One region of the Streptomyces sparsogenes subsp. cuspidosporus genome, then DNA from elsewhere that is predicted to be linked to it. Evidence: riboswitches for the same ligand, from Rfam matches in the RefSeq annotation. Region 1 holds a riboswitch; the other holds the start of a gene.
The links. Region 1 has a riboswitch for cyclic di-AMP ahead of ABFY07_RS14070 (M23 family metallopeptidase). Riboswitches for the same ligand answer to the same signal wherever they lie in the genome.

Region 1 (7,189 bases):
GGCAGGTCGACCACGGCCAGCCGCAGCAGCCGCCCGGTGGAGGTCACCGCGCCCACGTCCCCGCGGGCCGTGGCCGGGACGGCCGAGACGATGACGTCGTGCTTGGCGCGCTTGGCCCGGCCCTCGCCCGGGAACGGCTCTCCGTTGGCCGTGCGGGCCAGCAGGCCGGTGGAGGACAGCAGCACCCGGCAGGGGTCGTCGGCGACCTCCAGCGGGACCGCGGTCACCGGGGCGTCCGCCGACTCCTGGAGCACCGTGCGCCGCGGGGTGCCGAACTTCTTGGCCACCTGGGCCAGTTCCGCCGACACCAGCTTGCGCAGCTCGGCGTCCGACTCCAGGATCCGGGTCAGCTCCTCGATCTCCGCCTTGAGGCGGTCGCGCTCCGACTCCAGCTCGATCCGGTCGAACTTGGTCAGCCGGCGCAGCGGGGTGTCCAGGATGTACTGCGTCTGGACCTCGGAGAGTCCGAAGCGGGCGATCAGGGACTCCTTCGCCCGCGCCGCGTTCTCACTGGAGCGGATGATGCGGATGACCTCGTCGATGTCGAGCAGGGCGACGAGAAGGCCCTCGACCAGGTGCAGCCGGTCCCGCCGCTTGCCGCGCCGGAACTCGCTGCGCCGCCGCACCACGTCGAAGCGGTGGTCGAGATAGACCTCCAGCAGCTCCTTGAGGCCCAGCGTCAGCGGCTGGCCGTCCACCAGCGCGACATTGTTGATGCCGAAGGACTCCTCCATCGGCGTCAGCTTGTAGAGCTGCTCGAGCACGGCCTCCGGGTTGAAGCCGTTCTTGACCTCGATCACCAGGCGCAGGCCGTGCTCGCGGTCGGTGAGGTCCTTGACGTCCGCGATGCCCTGCAGCTTCTTCGCGCCGACCAGGTCCTTGATCTTCGAGATGACCTTCTCGGGGCCGACCGTGAAGGGCAGTTCGGTGACGACCAGACCCTTGCGGCGGGCCGTCACGTCCTCCACCGAGACCGTTGCGCGGATCTTGAAGGTGCCGCGCCCCCTCTCGTACGCGTCCCGGACGCCGCCCAGGCCCACGATCCGGCCGCCGGTCGGCAGGTCGGGTCCCGGCACGAACCGCATCAGGGTGTCCAGGTCCGCGCCCGGGTGCTTGATCAGATGGCGGGCGGCGGCGATCACCTCGCCCAGGTTGTGCGGGGGCATGTTCGTCGCCATGCCGACCGCGATCCCGGACGAGCCGTTGACCAGCAGGTTCGGATAGGCGGCGGGCAGGGCCACCGGCTCCTGCTCGCTGCCGTCGTAGTTCGGGCCGAAGTCGACGGTGTCCTCGTCGATCGACTCGGTCATCAGCGAGGTCGCCGAGGCCATCCGGCACTCGGTGTACCGCATCGCCGCGGGCGGGTCGTCATTGCCCAGGGAGCCGAAGTTCCCGTGGCCGTCGACCAGCGGCACCCGCATCGAGAAGGGCTGCGCCATGCGCACCAGCGCGTCGTAGATCGACGCGTCGCCATGGGGGTGCAGCTTGCCCATGACCTCGCCGACGACGCGGGCGCACTTGACGAAGCCGCGCTCGGGCCGCAGGCCCATCTCGTTCATCTGGTAGAGGATCCGCCGGTGCACCGGCTTGAGTCCGTCACGGGCGTCGGGCAGCGCGCGCGAGTAGATGACCGAGTACGCGTACTCGAGGAAGGAGCCCTGCATCTCGTCGACGACGTCGATGTCGAGGATGCGCTCCTCGAAATCGTCCGGCGGAGGGGTCTTTGTGCTGCGGCGGGCCATCGCGCTTGCGGCTCCTTCAACTGCCGAGGCGGGATCTGACGCCGACCATTGTGGACCGGGCCACCGACAAGTGTGGAACGGGCCACTGACAACGCCCCTCCGAGAGATTCCCCCGGCGGGAACTTCGCCAGATGTCCGTGCGCTTGCATACAGTGACAGGACCGCACTTCAAGCGGCTCGCACGCGCTCCATCACGCGATCGAAGGGACGTACATGCCCATGGGTCACACGGCCACGGAACAAGCCGGCTCCGGCGGCCTGACAGCGACCGAGCACCGGCTGGCCAACGGCCTGCGGGTGGTGCTCTCCGAGGACCACCTGACCCCGGTCGCGGCGGTCTGCCTCTGGTACGACGTCGGCTCGCGCCACGAAGTCAAGGGACGCACCGGTCTGGCTCACCTTTTCGAGCACTTGATGTTCCAGGGCTCGTCGCAGGTGAAGGGCAACGGCCACTTCGAACTGGTGCAGGGCGCCGGCGGCTCGCTCAACGGGACCACCAGCTTCGAGCGGACCAACTACTTCGAGACGATGCCCGCCCACCAGGTGGAGCTGGCGCTGTGGCTCGAGGCGGACCGCATGGGGTCGCTGCTGACCGCGCTGGACGAGGAGAGCCTGGAGAACCAGCGGGACGTCGTCAAGAACGAGCGCCGCCAGCGCTACGACAACGTGCCGTACGGCACCGCCTTCGAGCGCCTGGTCGCCATGGCCTACCCAGAGGGCCACCCGTACCACCACACCCCGATCGGCTCCATGGCCGACCTGGACGCGGCCTCCCTGGAGGACGCGCGCGAGTTCTTCCGCACCTACTACGCGCCGAACAACGCGGTGCTGGCGGTCGTGGGCGACATCGACCCCGAGCAGACCCTGGCCTGGATCGAGAAGTACTTCGGCACCATCCCCTCCCACGACGGCAAGCGCCCGCCGCGCGACGGCACCCTGCCGGACGTGATCGGCGGGCAGCTGCGCGAGGTCGTGGAGGAGGAGGTCCCGGCCCGCGCCCTGATGGCCGCCTACCGGCTGCCGCACGACGGCACCCGCGAGGCCGACGCCGCCGACCTGGCGCTGACCGTCCTGGGCGGCGGCGAGTCCTCCCGGCTGCACAACCGCCTGGTGCGCCGCGACCGTACGGCGGTGGCCGCGGGCTTCGGTCTGCTGCGGCTGGCGGGCGCCCCCTCGCTCGGCTGGCTGGACGTGAAGACCTCCGCCGGCGTCGAGGTGCCCGACATCGAGGCCGCCGTCGACGAGGAGCTGGCCCGGTTCGCCGAGGAGGGGCCGACGCCCGAGGAGATGGAGCGCGCCCAGGCCCAGCTGGAGCGCGAGTGGCTGGACCGGCTGGCCACGGTCGGCGGCCGCGCCGACGAGCTGTGCCGTTACGCGGTGCTGTTCGGCGACCCGCAGCTGGCGCTGACCGCCGTGGAGCGGGTCCTCCAGGTGACGGCCGAGGAGGTGCGGGCCGTGGCCCAGGCCAGGCTGCGCCCCGACAACCGCGCGGTGCTGGTCTACGAACCGGTCCAGGGCGCCCAGCAGGCCGACGACACCGCCGAGGACAACGACGCAGAAGGGGAGTCGGCCCAGTGAGCGACGCCGTCACCACCACCATGACCTTCCACCCGCAGCCGCGGCCGGGCGCCGCCAAGCCGTGGGCGTTCCCGGCCCCCGAGCGCGCCGAGCTGTCCAACGGGCTGACCGTGCTGCGCTGCCACCGCCCCGGCCAGCAGGTCGTCGCCGTGGAGATCAACCTGGCCGCCCCGCTGGAGGCCGAGCCGGCCGGGCTCGACGGCATCGCCACGATCATGGCCCGCGCCCTGTCCGAGGGCACCGACAAGCACACCGCCGAGGAGTTCGCGGCCGAGCTGGAGCGCTGCGGTGCCACCTTGGACGCCCACGCGGACCACCCCGGCGTCCGGGTGTCGCTGGAGGTCCCCGTCTCCCGGCTGCCCAAGGCGCTCGGCCTGCTGGCCGACGCGCTGCGCGCGCCCGCCTTCCCCGAGGGCGAGGTCGAGCGGCTGGTGCGCAACCGCCTGGACGAGATCCCGCACGAGCTGGCCAACCCCGCCCGGCGCGCCTCGATGGCGCTGTCGAAGGAGCTCTTCCCGGCCGAGGCCCGGATGTCCCGGCCGCGCCAGGGCACCCAGGAGACCGTCGAGGGCATCGACGCCGCGGCCGTGCGGGCCTTCTACGAGGCGCATGTCCGCCCCTCCACCACGACCGCCGTGGTGGTCGGCGACCTGACCGGCGTCGACCTCGACAAGGCGCTGGCCGAGACCCTCGGCACCTGGACCGGGGGCGCCGCCGAGCCGCGCCCGATGGCGCCGATCACCGCCGACGACACCGGCCGGGTGGTCATCGTGGACCGGCCGGGCGCGGTGCAGACGCAGCTGCTCATCGGGCGGATCGGCGCCGACCGGCACGACCGGGTCTGGCCCGCCCAGGTGCTGGGCACCTACTGCCTGGGCGGCACCCTCACCTCCCGGCTCGACCGGGTGCTGCGCGAGGAGAAGGGCTACACCTACGGCGTGCGGGCCTTCGGCCAGGTGCTGCGCTCGACGGCCCCGGACGCCTCCGGAGGAGCCACGGGCGCGGCGATGCTGGCCATCAGCGGCTCGGTGGCCACCGAGGTCACCGGCCCGGCCCTGGAGGACCTGTGGAAGGTGCTGGGCACGCTGAAGGAGGAGGGCCTCACTGACGCCGAGCGCGACGTCGCCGTGCAGAACCTCGTCGGGGTGGCCCCGCTGAAGTACGAGACGGCGGCCGCCGTCGCGGGCACCCTCGCCGACCAGGTCGAGCAGCACCTGCCGGATGACTTCCAGGCGCAGCTGTACACCCGTCTCGCGGAGACCGGCACGGTGGAGGCGACCGCCGCGGTGGTGAGCGCCTTCCCGCCCGACCGGCTGGTCACGGTGCTCGTCGGCGACGCCTCGAAGATCGAGGAGCCGGTCAAGACGCTGGGCATCGGCGAGGTGCGCGTCATCCAGGGCTGATCCGTCGGGAGGGCCGCGCGAGCGGGCCGAACAGACCGTGAGAAAAGGGACCCTGGCGCCGTTTCAGGCGCCGGGGTCCTCCTGTTTGCCCGCTTTATAGCAGAGGTCGCCCGTCTGGTCGGGCGTGTCTGTGGGGAAACCAACAAAAGAGTGGAACCGTTTGGCGATCGAAAGTGGTGCCGTTTAGCGTCAGTGCGGTTGTCCGCCCGAGCCACGCCGCACCCGCGGCACGGGCAACCATCGCCGAGTCCCCGTACGGCGCGAGCCAGGGGAGCCGGGGAACCAGCCTCGCCCGGCGCCGTCCGCGGCGTCCGAGGGGCGATTCCCAGGGGTGAATCGGGTGACCTCCCCGCGAGGGACGAGGGGCCCGTAGGAGACCTTCCTGCTCCGAACCCGACAGCTAACCCGGTAGGCGAGAAGGAAGGAAAGGAGTGCGCCACACGATGGCGTTCACCCGTGCCACCGGGAAGCACCGCCGACCCAGTCGCGCCCCCCGCGCCGTCCGCTCCGGCGCGAACCTCGCGGGCATAGCCACCCTTGCCGCCACCGGCGTGGTGGCCGGTCTCGCCGCCCCGGCCCTCGCCGCGACGGACGACGGCCTCACCGCCGAGGACACCGGGCTGCGCCAGGCCGTCGCCATCGGCGGTGAACTCGCCGACCAGGTCGCGGCCCAGGCACAGACCCAGCAGAGCGCCGCCGACGAGGCCGCCGCCAAGGCGGCCGCGCAGGCCCAGGCTCGCAAGGAGGCCGCGAGGCAGGCGGCCGAGGCCAAGCGGAAGGCCGAGGCGGCCGCGAAGAAGGCCAAGCAGGAGCGCGAGGCCAAGGAGCGGGCCGCGCGCGAGGCCGAGCGCAAGCGGCTGAACACGTTCGTGCTGCCGGTCACCGGCTCGTACGTCTCCACCAGCTACCAGTCCTCCAGCGGCCTGTGGTCCTCCGGCAGCCACACCGGGGTGGACTTCCACGCCGCGACCGGGACCCCGGTGCACTCCGTGGGCTCCGGCACCGTCGTCGAGGCCGGCTGGGGCGGCGCGTACGGCAACAACGTCGTGATCAAGATGAACGACGGCACCTACACCCAGTACGGCCACCTGTCGTCCATCGGCGTCTCCGTGGGCCAGACCGTCACCCCCGGCCAGCAGATCGGGCTGTCCGGCGACACGGGCAATGTGACCGGGCCGCATCTGCACTTCGAGGCCCGCACCAGCCCCGACTACGGCTCGGACATCGACCCCGTCGCCTACCTGCGCTCGCACGGCGTCAACATCTGACAGGCGCGCCATCCGCCAGGCGCAGGCCCACCGACGCCACGAAGGCCCCCGGTCCAGCGGACCGGGGGCCTTCGGCATACCCGCCCGCCCTGGCCAAAAAATTTCCATGAAATCCTCCCGCCGGTCGGAAAACGAAGCCGCTTCGAATAGAGTCGCTGAATACGCGTCAATCGGCTGCGTTTCGCGGAGATTAAGGCGGAGGTTCGACGATGCGGGACCGGAAGTGAACGGCGATACGACCGCGATCCAGGGAGGTCGCCGAATTTCGGCGCACGCGGTGTGTACGGCGATCCGCGACGACATCGTCTCCGGCACCTTCGCGCCGGGCAGCCGGCTGATCGAGGACCTCCTCGCCCGGCGCTACGGCGTCTCCCGGGTGCCCGTGCGCGAGGCGCTGCGCACGCTGGAGTCGGAGGGCTTCGTGACCACCCGCAGGCACGCGGGCGCGTGTGTCGCGCAGCCGTCCGAGCGGGAGGCCGCCGACCTGCTGGACATCCGCGCGCTGCTGGAGCCGCTGGGCGCCGCGCGGGCGGCCCAGCGCCGCACCGAGGCGCATCTGAAGGTGCTGCGCGGCCTGGTCCGGCTCGGCCAGGAGCGGGCCCGGCACGGCCAGTTGGGCGAGCTGCGGGCGCTGAGCGACTGGTTCCACGAGACGCTGGCCCAGGCCTCCGGCACCCCGAGCCTGGCCGGGCTGCTGGTACAGCTGCGGCGCAAGATCGCCTGGGTGTACACGGTGGAACCGGCCCGCCGGGCCGCGCCGCCCGCCCCGGGGGGCGCCCCGCGCCCCGACTTCTCGTCCCGGGCCGTCGAGTCCTGGGGCGAGCACGGCGCGCTGGTGGACGCCGTGGCGCGCGGCGACGCCGACCGCGCGCGGGCGCTCGCCGCGGCGCACGCCGAGCGCTCGATGTCGGAATACCGGCTGCGCCGCCCCGCCCCCGGTGTGAGGACTTCGAAACCTCCCGTCAACACGACGGGCCTCCGGAATTAACAGCGGCCCCCTATAAAAATGATGGGGATTACCGCCCCGCATTGTCGGCCTGTATCGCCGGCCTGTATCGCTGCCCCGCATTGCCGTCCCGTGTCACCGTCCCGCATTGGTGCCCTGAATTTCTGCCCCGCTCCGGCGGGCGGCGGAAAGCATGAAAAACGCGGCCGCGGCCACCCGGGACGGGTCACCGCGGCCGCGCCGCGCGGAGAT
Region 2 (7,189 bases), on a different contig from region 1:
CGAGGACGTGGTTGCGCAGGCCGATGGCCTCCTCGATGCCCTTCATGCCGATGCCGTTCTCGGCGAGGCCGGGGATCGGGAAGGTGCGGGAGACGGCGCCGAGAGCGATGACCAGGTAGTCGAAGGGCAGCTCGTACGCCTCGCCGACGAGCGGCTGGACGGTGGCGACCTTGCGGTCCTGGTCGATGGTCGTCACACGGCCGGTGAGGACCTCCGCCTTGGGGAGCACGCGCCGCAGCGGGACCACGACGTGGCGCGGGGAGATGCTGCCGGCCGCAGCTTCTGGGAGGAAGGGCTGGTACGTCATGTACGACCGGGGGTCGACGACCGTGACGGTCGCCTCGCCGTACCGCATCTTCTTCAGGATGCGGCGTGCCGCGTACAGGCCTACGTACCCACCGCCTACAACGAGGATCCTGGGACGCTCCGTGGTGCTCATGATTCGAGTATCCAGCACCCTCAGGGGGGTGCCTCGTGAGCCCCTTCACAAGCTTTGGGGGAGGGTCTGCTACACTCCGCCGCCCCCGTGACACATCCCATACCCGCGGTAGGGAACCAGCGGGTCGCCCCGCGCGTTGACAGCCCCGCTGATCTGCGCTTGCGGTTGAACGCGGAAGTAGACCACCGGGGCCGGGCGCATCGCCGGCCGGCGCCGGGAACGGGCGCCGGCGGGGCCGCCGGGCGGGTGCGCCCCCCGAAAGCGCCCGCGTACGGGGGTCAGGGGTCACACCCTTCGGCCACCAGGCAATTTTTTCATGTGAAGCTTTTCACGAACTTTTTGCCGCGGGGGTCTCCACGGACCCCTCACACCGGGTCCACACCCCGTTCCGGCGGCCCTGCGCAACCCCGTCAGGCGATGCTCCAGGCGATGCCGTCGAGGATGTCGTGCTCGCTCACCACGACCTCCCGGGCCCCGATCCGCTCCATGATCGTCAGCAGGACGAGCGCCCCCGAGGCGATCACGTCCACCCGGCCCTCGTGCATCACGGGGATCGCCGCCCGCTCGGCGTGCGTGGAGCCGATCAGCTTGTCCGTGATCGCACGGACCTGCTCCAGCGGGACGCGCGCGTGGTGGATGGCGGCGGAGTCGTACTCCGGCAGCCCCAGCGCGATGCCGGCGACGGTGGTGACCGATCCCGCCAGCCCGACCAGGCTACCCGCCTCACGGATCGGCACGGTCTCCTCGACGAGGTCCAGGGCCCGCTCGATGTCGGCCCGTATGGCGGCGATCTGACCGGGCGCCGGCGGGTCGCTGATCCGCCCGTCCACGACCAGATGGCGCTCGGTCATCCGCACACAGCCGATGTCCACGCTGCGCGCGGCGCGCACCCGGCCGTCGCCGACCACGAACTCGGTCGAGCCGCCGCCGATGTCCACCACCAGGTAGGGCCGGGCCAGGCCCTGGCGGTCGGTCAGCTCCTTGGTGGCGCCCGTGAAGGAGAACTCCGCCTCCTGGTCGCCGCTGATCACCTCGGGCTCCACGCCCAGGATCCCCACGACCCCGCGCGCGAACTCCTCGCGGTTCTCCGCGTCGCGGGAGGCGGAGGTGGCGACGAAGCGGACCCGCTCGACGCCGAGCCCGCCGATCACCTCCGCGTACTCCCGGCAGGCCGCGAAGGTGCGCTCCAGGGCCTCGGGGGCCAGCCGCCCGGTGCGGTCCACGCCCTGGCCGAGCCGGACGATGCGCATCCGGCGGTCGAGCTCGCCGATCCGGCCGGTCGCCGGGTCGGCGTCGGCCACCAGCAGCCGGATCGAGTTGGTGCCGCAGTCCACGGCCGCGACGCGGCTCATGCGCCCTCCCCCGCGCTCTCCCGGTCGCCCGCCGCCCGGCCGCCGCACGGGGTCGCGCACGGCCCCTTCGCCCACCACTTCGGCAGCATGGCGAGGGCCTCGTCGCCGAGCGGGTTGACCCCGGGGCCCGCGGCGAGGGAGTGGGCGACGAGGACGTGCAGGCACTTGACCCGGTCCGGCATCCCGCCCGCGCTGGGGAACCCCTCCAGCACCTCGATAGCGTCGCGGCGCGCGAGGTAGTCCTCGTGGGCCGCCCGGTAGGCGTCGGCCAGCTCGGGGTCGGTGGCCAGCCGGGCCGTCATCTCCTTCATCACGCCCTCGGCCTCCAGCGTGCCGATCGCGGAGGCGGCGCGCGGGCAGGTCAGGTAGTAGAGGGTCGGGAAGGGCGAGCCGTCCTCGAGCCGCGGGGCGGTCTCGACGACGTCCGGGTTGCCGCAGGGGCAGCGGTGCGCGACGGCGCGCAGACCACGCGGCAGGCGGTTCAGCTGCTCCTTGACGGCGGCGATGTCCGCGTCGGTGGGCGCGGTGGGCTCCGTCTGCGGAGGGGGCGTATCCATCGGTGGGAAGTTCTCTTCGATCGGTTCGGTCGGCCGCCCCGGGCGGCCGGTTGCTTCGGTCAGCGCTTCGCGCGGGCCCCGCCGTCCGCGGCGTCCGCGGCGTCGACGCTGTCCCACAGGTTGCTGTACCAGGGACGGCCGGCCGCGCCCTGGTCGGAGGAGCGCTCGGCCTCGCCGCCGCCGTCGACCACGCTGTAGCCGGTCTCCCCCGGCCGCGTGAAGTGCAGCCGCTCGCGGGCCTGCTGCTCGATGTAGGCGGGGTCCTGGAGCCGGGCCTTCTCCTCGCGCAGCTTCTTGACGTCCTCGCGCTCCTTCTGCGCCTGGCGCCGCTGGTCGGAGATGTCCGAGCGCTGCGAGATGTACTGCCGCATGGGGTAGGCGAGGGCCACCACCAGCGAGCAGACGACCAGCGCGAGCAGCGCGGCCCGGCCGGTGAGCCGGTTGCGGCGGCGCCGCACGCGGGCGCGGTAGACGCGGGCGGCGGCGTGCTCGCCCAGCGCCCTGAGCCTGGTCGCGGTGGAGAACCGATCCCGATCCGCCGGCACGTCGCCTCCCCGGTCGTGACTTCGCTGCGTACGCCGTCCCCGGCCACGGTACGGGACCGGGGCCGGGGACGTGCGTCAGGCGTGGCTGTCAGGCTCGGTGGCGGTTCAGCCCTTGGCGACCGCGCCCTTGAAGCGCGGGAAGGCGGAGCGGCCCGCGTACACCGCCGCGTCGTCGAGGATCTCCTCGATGCGCAGCAGCTGGTTGTACTTGGCCACGCGCTCGGAGCGGGCCGGGGCGCCGGTCTTGATCTGGCCGCAGTTGGTGGCGACGGCCAGGTCGGCGATGGTGACGTCCTCGGTCTCGCCGGAGCGGTGCGACATCATGCACTTGAAGCCGTTGCGCTGGGCGAGCTCGACCGCGTCCAGGGTCTCGGTCAGCGAGCCGATCTGGTTGACCTTGACCAGCAGCGCGTTGGCGGTGCCGCTCTCGATGCCGCGGGCCAGCCGCTCCGGGTTGGTGACGAACAGGTCGTCGCCGACCAGCTGGACCTTGTCACCGAGCTGGTCGGTGATCGTCTTCCAGCCGTCCCAGTCCTCCTCGTTCAGCGGGTCCTCGATGGACACCAGCGGGTACGCGTCGACCAGCTCGGCGTAGTACGCGGTCATCTCGGCGGCGCTGCGGGTCTGGCCCTCGAACGTGTACGAGCCGTCCTTGTAGAACTCGGAGGCGGCGACGTCGAGCGCCAGCGCGATGTCCTGGCCCGGCTGGTAGCCGGCCTTCTTGATCGCCTCGACGATCAGGTCCAGGGCGTCGCGGTTGGAGTTCAGGTTCGGGGCGAAGCCGCCCTCGTCGCCGAGGCCGGTGGACAGGCCCCGCTCCTTCAGCACGGACTTCAGGGTGTGGTAGACCTCGGCGCCCCAGCGCAGCGCCTCCGAGAAGGACTCGGCGCCGATCGGCGCGATCATGAACTCCTGGATGTCCACGTTGGAGTCGGCGTGCGAGCCGCCGTTGAGGATGTTCATCATCGGCACCGGCAGCAGATGGGCGTTGGGGCCGCCCAGGTACCGGAAGAGCGGCAGGTCGGAGGCCTCGGACGCGGCGTGCGCCACGGCGAGCGAGACACCGAGGATGGCGTTGGCGCCGAGCGAGGACTTGTCCGGGGTGGCGTCCAGGTCGAACATCGCCTGGTCGATCAGGCGCTGCTCGGTGGCGTCATAGCCGACCAGCTCCGGGCCGATCTGCTCGATGACGGCGAGGACGGCCTTCTCGACGCCCTTGCCCCCGTAACGGTTCTTGTCGCCGTCGCGGAGCTCGAGGGCCTCGAAGGCGCCGGTGGAGGCCCCGGAGGGCACGGCGGCACGGCCGGTGCTGCCGTCGTCGAGGCCGACCTCGACCTCGACCGTGGGGTTGCCTCGCGAGTCGAGGATCTCGCGAGCTACGACGACGTCGATGGACGGCACGAGGATCTCCTTCGTATGGGTCTGTGGTTCTGCAGCACGAGCCTAACGGGCCCGGGGGCCCCGCCCGACGTTCGCCCGTCCCCCGAGACGGGACATTGCATAAAAAGCCAGATAGCGGGGCGAATGTGAGTATTTTCAGGGAACTCGCTGGCCGAACGTGTGAAGCCCCGGCGGGGCGCGCCTGGTGGGGGGGGCGGCGCGCCCGGCCGGGGCCGTATCGGGGGGTGCCGGGCCGACGGATGCCCGGCGGGGAGGGTCAGCCGAGGTGCAGCCGCTGGCCCGGGTAGATGAGGTTGGCGTCCTCGACGACGTCCTTGTTCAGCTCGAAGAGCTTCTTCCAGCCGCCCTTGACGTGGTGCGCCTTGGCGATCTTGGAGAGGGTGTCGCCGGACTCCACCTTGTACTCGCCGTCGCCCTTCTTGATCTCGTGACGGGCCTGCCCGCGCCCGGCGTGGGCGTCCTCGCCGCGGGGCTGCGCCTTCGGCGCGGCCTGCTCGGCGGGCTTGGCGGGCTGGGCCGGCTTGGCGGGCTGGGCCGGCTTCGCGGGCTGCGTGGTGGTAGAGGTGGCCGGGGTGCCGCCGGTGGTCAGCCCCTTGCCGCAGACCGGCCAGGCGCCCTTGCCCTGCCCGGCCAGGACCTTCTCGGCTATCTGGATCTGCTGGGCCTTGGAGGCCAGGTCGGCGCGGGGCGCGAACGCCGTGCCGCCGTAGGCGGCCCAGGTGGAGTTGGTGAACTGGAGGCCGCCGTAGAAGCCGTTGCCGGTGTTGATCGACCAATTGCCGCCGGACTCGCACTGCGCGACCGCGTCCCACTGGGCGGTGGTCGCGGCGGAGGCGGAGGTGGCACCCAGGATCGGCGCGGCGACGGCCGCACCGGCGACGCCGGCGAGCGCGGCGATGCGGGTGACCTTGGAGGGACGGCGGTGCTTACCCTTGTCGTTACGCATGTTCGTTCCTCACCGACGCCTACGAGGTGAGCTGTCGGGTTCGGGCGTGAGTTGCCCGGCCGTGCGCGGTTCCCCGCACCCGGCTTCACCCCTAGCCGCACCGGCCCGTCCCCGGGCCACCGCGGCACCTACCTTGGGTCCCCCGCTCCTGCCTTCGGCGCAAACGCGTCTGTTTCCCCCCGACCGCCGGCAGGACTCGGCGTGACGATCGACGGTGCCCGCGGTGGCGAGCGAAAAGACGTTAAACACACCTTCCGGCGAGGTTCAAACCCCGACATCCCAGCGAAGACGGCCTCTTCCGCACCCAGTCGGCCCACATCCACGCAGGTGAGGCCGGGTGCGGAAAGATCGGACAGGCGGCGCACCCCGGGCGATGTGACGAGATGTATGTCTCACCGCCGCCAGATCGGGCAATTCACCCCGAACTGCCGCTATCTGACGCTGAGATCGAGGCGCTGACCAGGGTGAATGAGATCGGGGTCGGCCCCGATGACGGAGTCGTTGGCCTCATACAGCTCGGGCCACCCTCCGTCCACCTTCTGTTCGTCCGCGATGCCTGACAGGTTGTCACCGGTCCGGACCGTGTAGTCCGCGCGGCCGAGGGGCTGCAGCGGGGTCTTCGCGCGGTCCGCGTCGTCGCGTGAGGCATGGCGCCCGGAGGGCCGCGCCTGGTCCGCCGCGTCCCCGGACTGCCCCTCCCGGGCGTCGGGCGCGCCGCGGTGGCGACCGGTGGGGGCGGAGGAGGAGTCCTCGTCCGCGCCCGGCGCGTCGCGGTCCGGGGGCGGCGTCTGGTGCGACGTGCCGCCCGAACCGGCGGAGGAGTCGCCGGAGGTGCCGGCGGAGGAGCCGCCGGAGGTGCCGGCCGACGAGCCGCCGGACTCGTCGTCGGACTCGTCGTCGGACGGGGCAGAATCCGACGCTCCGGCTTTGTCGGACGTATCGGATTCTCCCGAGGTGTCCGGCGTACCGGCCTTATCGGATCGGCCGGAACTATCGGACGATTCGCCCGTAGTGGGGTCGTCGGTACCCGTCGACTCCTTCGGCTCGGGCGTCCCGGTGGAGCCGGGGGTCACCTCGAGCGCGTCGCCGAGGTCGGCGAGCCCGGCGCTCAGCGCGCAGCTCGGCCAGGCGTCGGGGCCGCGGTCGGCCAGGATCGCCTGGGCGACGGCTATCTGCTGGGAGCGGCTGGCGAGGTCGGGGCGCGGGGCGTACCGCTGACCGCCGTACTTCTTCCACATGTCCAAGGTGATCTGCAGACCGCCGTAGAAGCCGTTGCCTTCGTTGGCGCTCCACATCCCGCCGCTCTCGCACTCGGCCACGCGGTCCCACGTCTGGACCTCCGCGGCCTGGGCGCCGACGGCGCCGAAGAGCGGCATGGCGATGCCGGCGCCGGTCACCCCCGCCGCGACCACGATTGCCGGAGCCTGACGGGGGCGGCGGTGTCGACCGTTCCCGGAGCGCATGCGTTTGCCTCTCGTGTGGCGACTGAGTCGTCGGTCGAACATAGCGACGTCACACGATCATCACAAGCAGATGTATCCCAGGTCACGCGGCGGTCACACGCCTGAGGTCATGTCACTTCCGTCCCGATTTCCGGGCGTTGTCAGGACCCCGTCCCGCCGCCCGTCGCGGTGCTCGGATCCCAGGTCACGGGCAGCTCACGCAGCCCGCGCATGATCAGGCCGCCGCGCCGGCGCACCTCCTGCGGCTCCACCGCGAGCCGCAGATCCGGCAGGCGCCGCAGCAGGGTGCCGAGGGCGGTCCGGGCCTCGAGGCGGGCCAGCGGCGCGCCCAGACAGTAATGGATGCCGTGGCCGTAGCCGAGGTGCTGGTTGTCGGCGCGGGAGAGGTCGAGCACATCGGGCGCCTCGAAGCGCTCGGGGTCGCGGTCGGCCGCGGCCAGCACCACCAGCACCGGGTCGCCCACGGCGACGCGCTGCCCGCCGATC

Region 2: linked by a shared signal. The riboswitch ahead of ABFY07_RS35550 (transglycosylase family protein) and the one ahead of ABFY07_RS14070 (M23 family metallopeptidase) in region 1 are both predicted to bind cyclic di-AMP.

The regions. Positions count from the first base shown of each region.
Region 1 is NZ_BAAASD010000009.1:100,001-107,189, forward strand. It holds gene ABFY07_RS14055 (DNA gyrase/topoisomerase IV subunit A) at 1-1,742, opposite strand, end outside; gene ABFY07_RS14060 (M16 family metallopeptidase) at 1,956-3,320, shown strand; gene ABFY07_RS14065 (M16 family metallopeptidase) at 3,317-4,723, shown strand; cyclic di-AMP (ydaO/yuaA leader) riboswitch at 4,955-5,152, shown strand; gene ABFY07_RS14070 (M23 family metallopeptidase) at 5,167-5,991, shown strand; gene ABFY07_RS14075 (GntR family transcriptional regulator) at 6,269-6,979, shown strand.
Region 2 is NZ_BAAASD010000046.1:14,164-21,352, reverse strand. It holds gene ABFY07_RS35575 (NAD(P)/FAD-dependent oxidoreductase) at 1-439, opposite strand, end outside; gene ABFY07_RS35570 (Ppx/GppA phosphatase family protein) at 850-1,791, opposite strand; gene ABFY07_RS35565 (DUF501 domain-containing protein) at 1,788-2,348, opposite strand; gene ABFY07_RS35560 (FtsB family cell division protein) at 2,408-2,893, opposite strand; gene eno (phosphopyruvate hydratase) at 2,999-4,294, opposite strand; gene ABFY07_RS35550 (transglycosylase family protein) at 4,551-5,240, opposite strand; cyclic di-AMP (ydaO/yuaA leader) riboswitch at 5,242-5,410, opposite strand; gene ABFY07_RS35545 (transglycosylase family protein) at 5,672-6,652, opposite strand; gene ABFY07_RS35540 (cytochrome P450 family protein) at 6,844-7,189, opposite strand, start outside.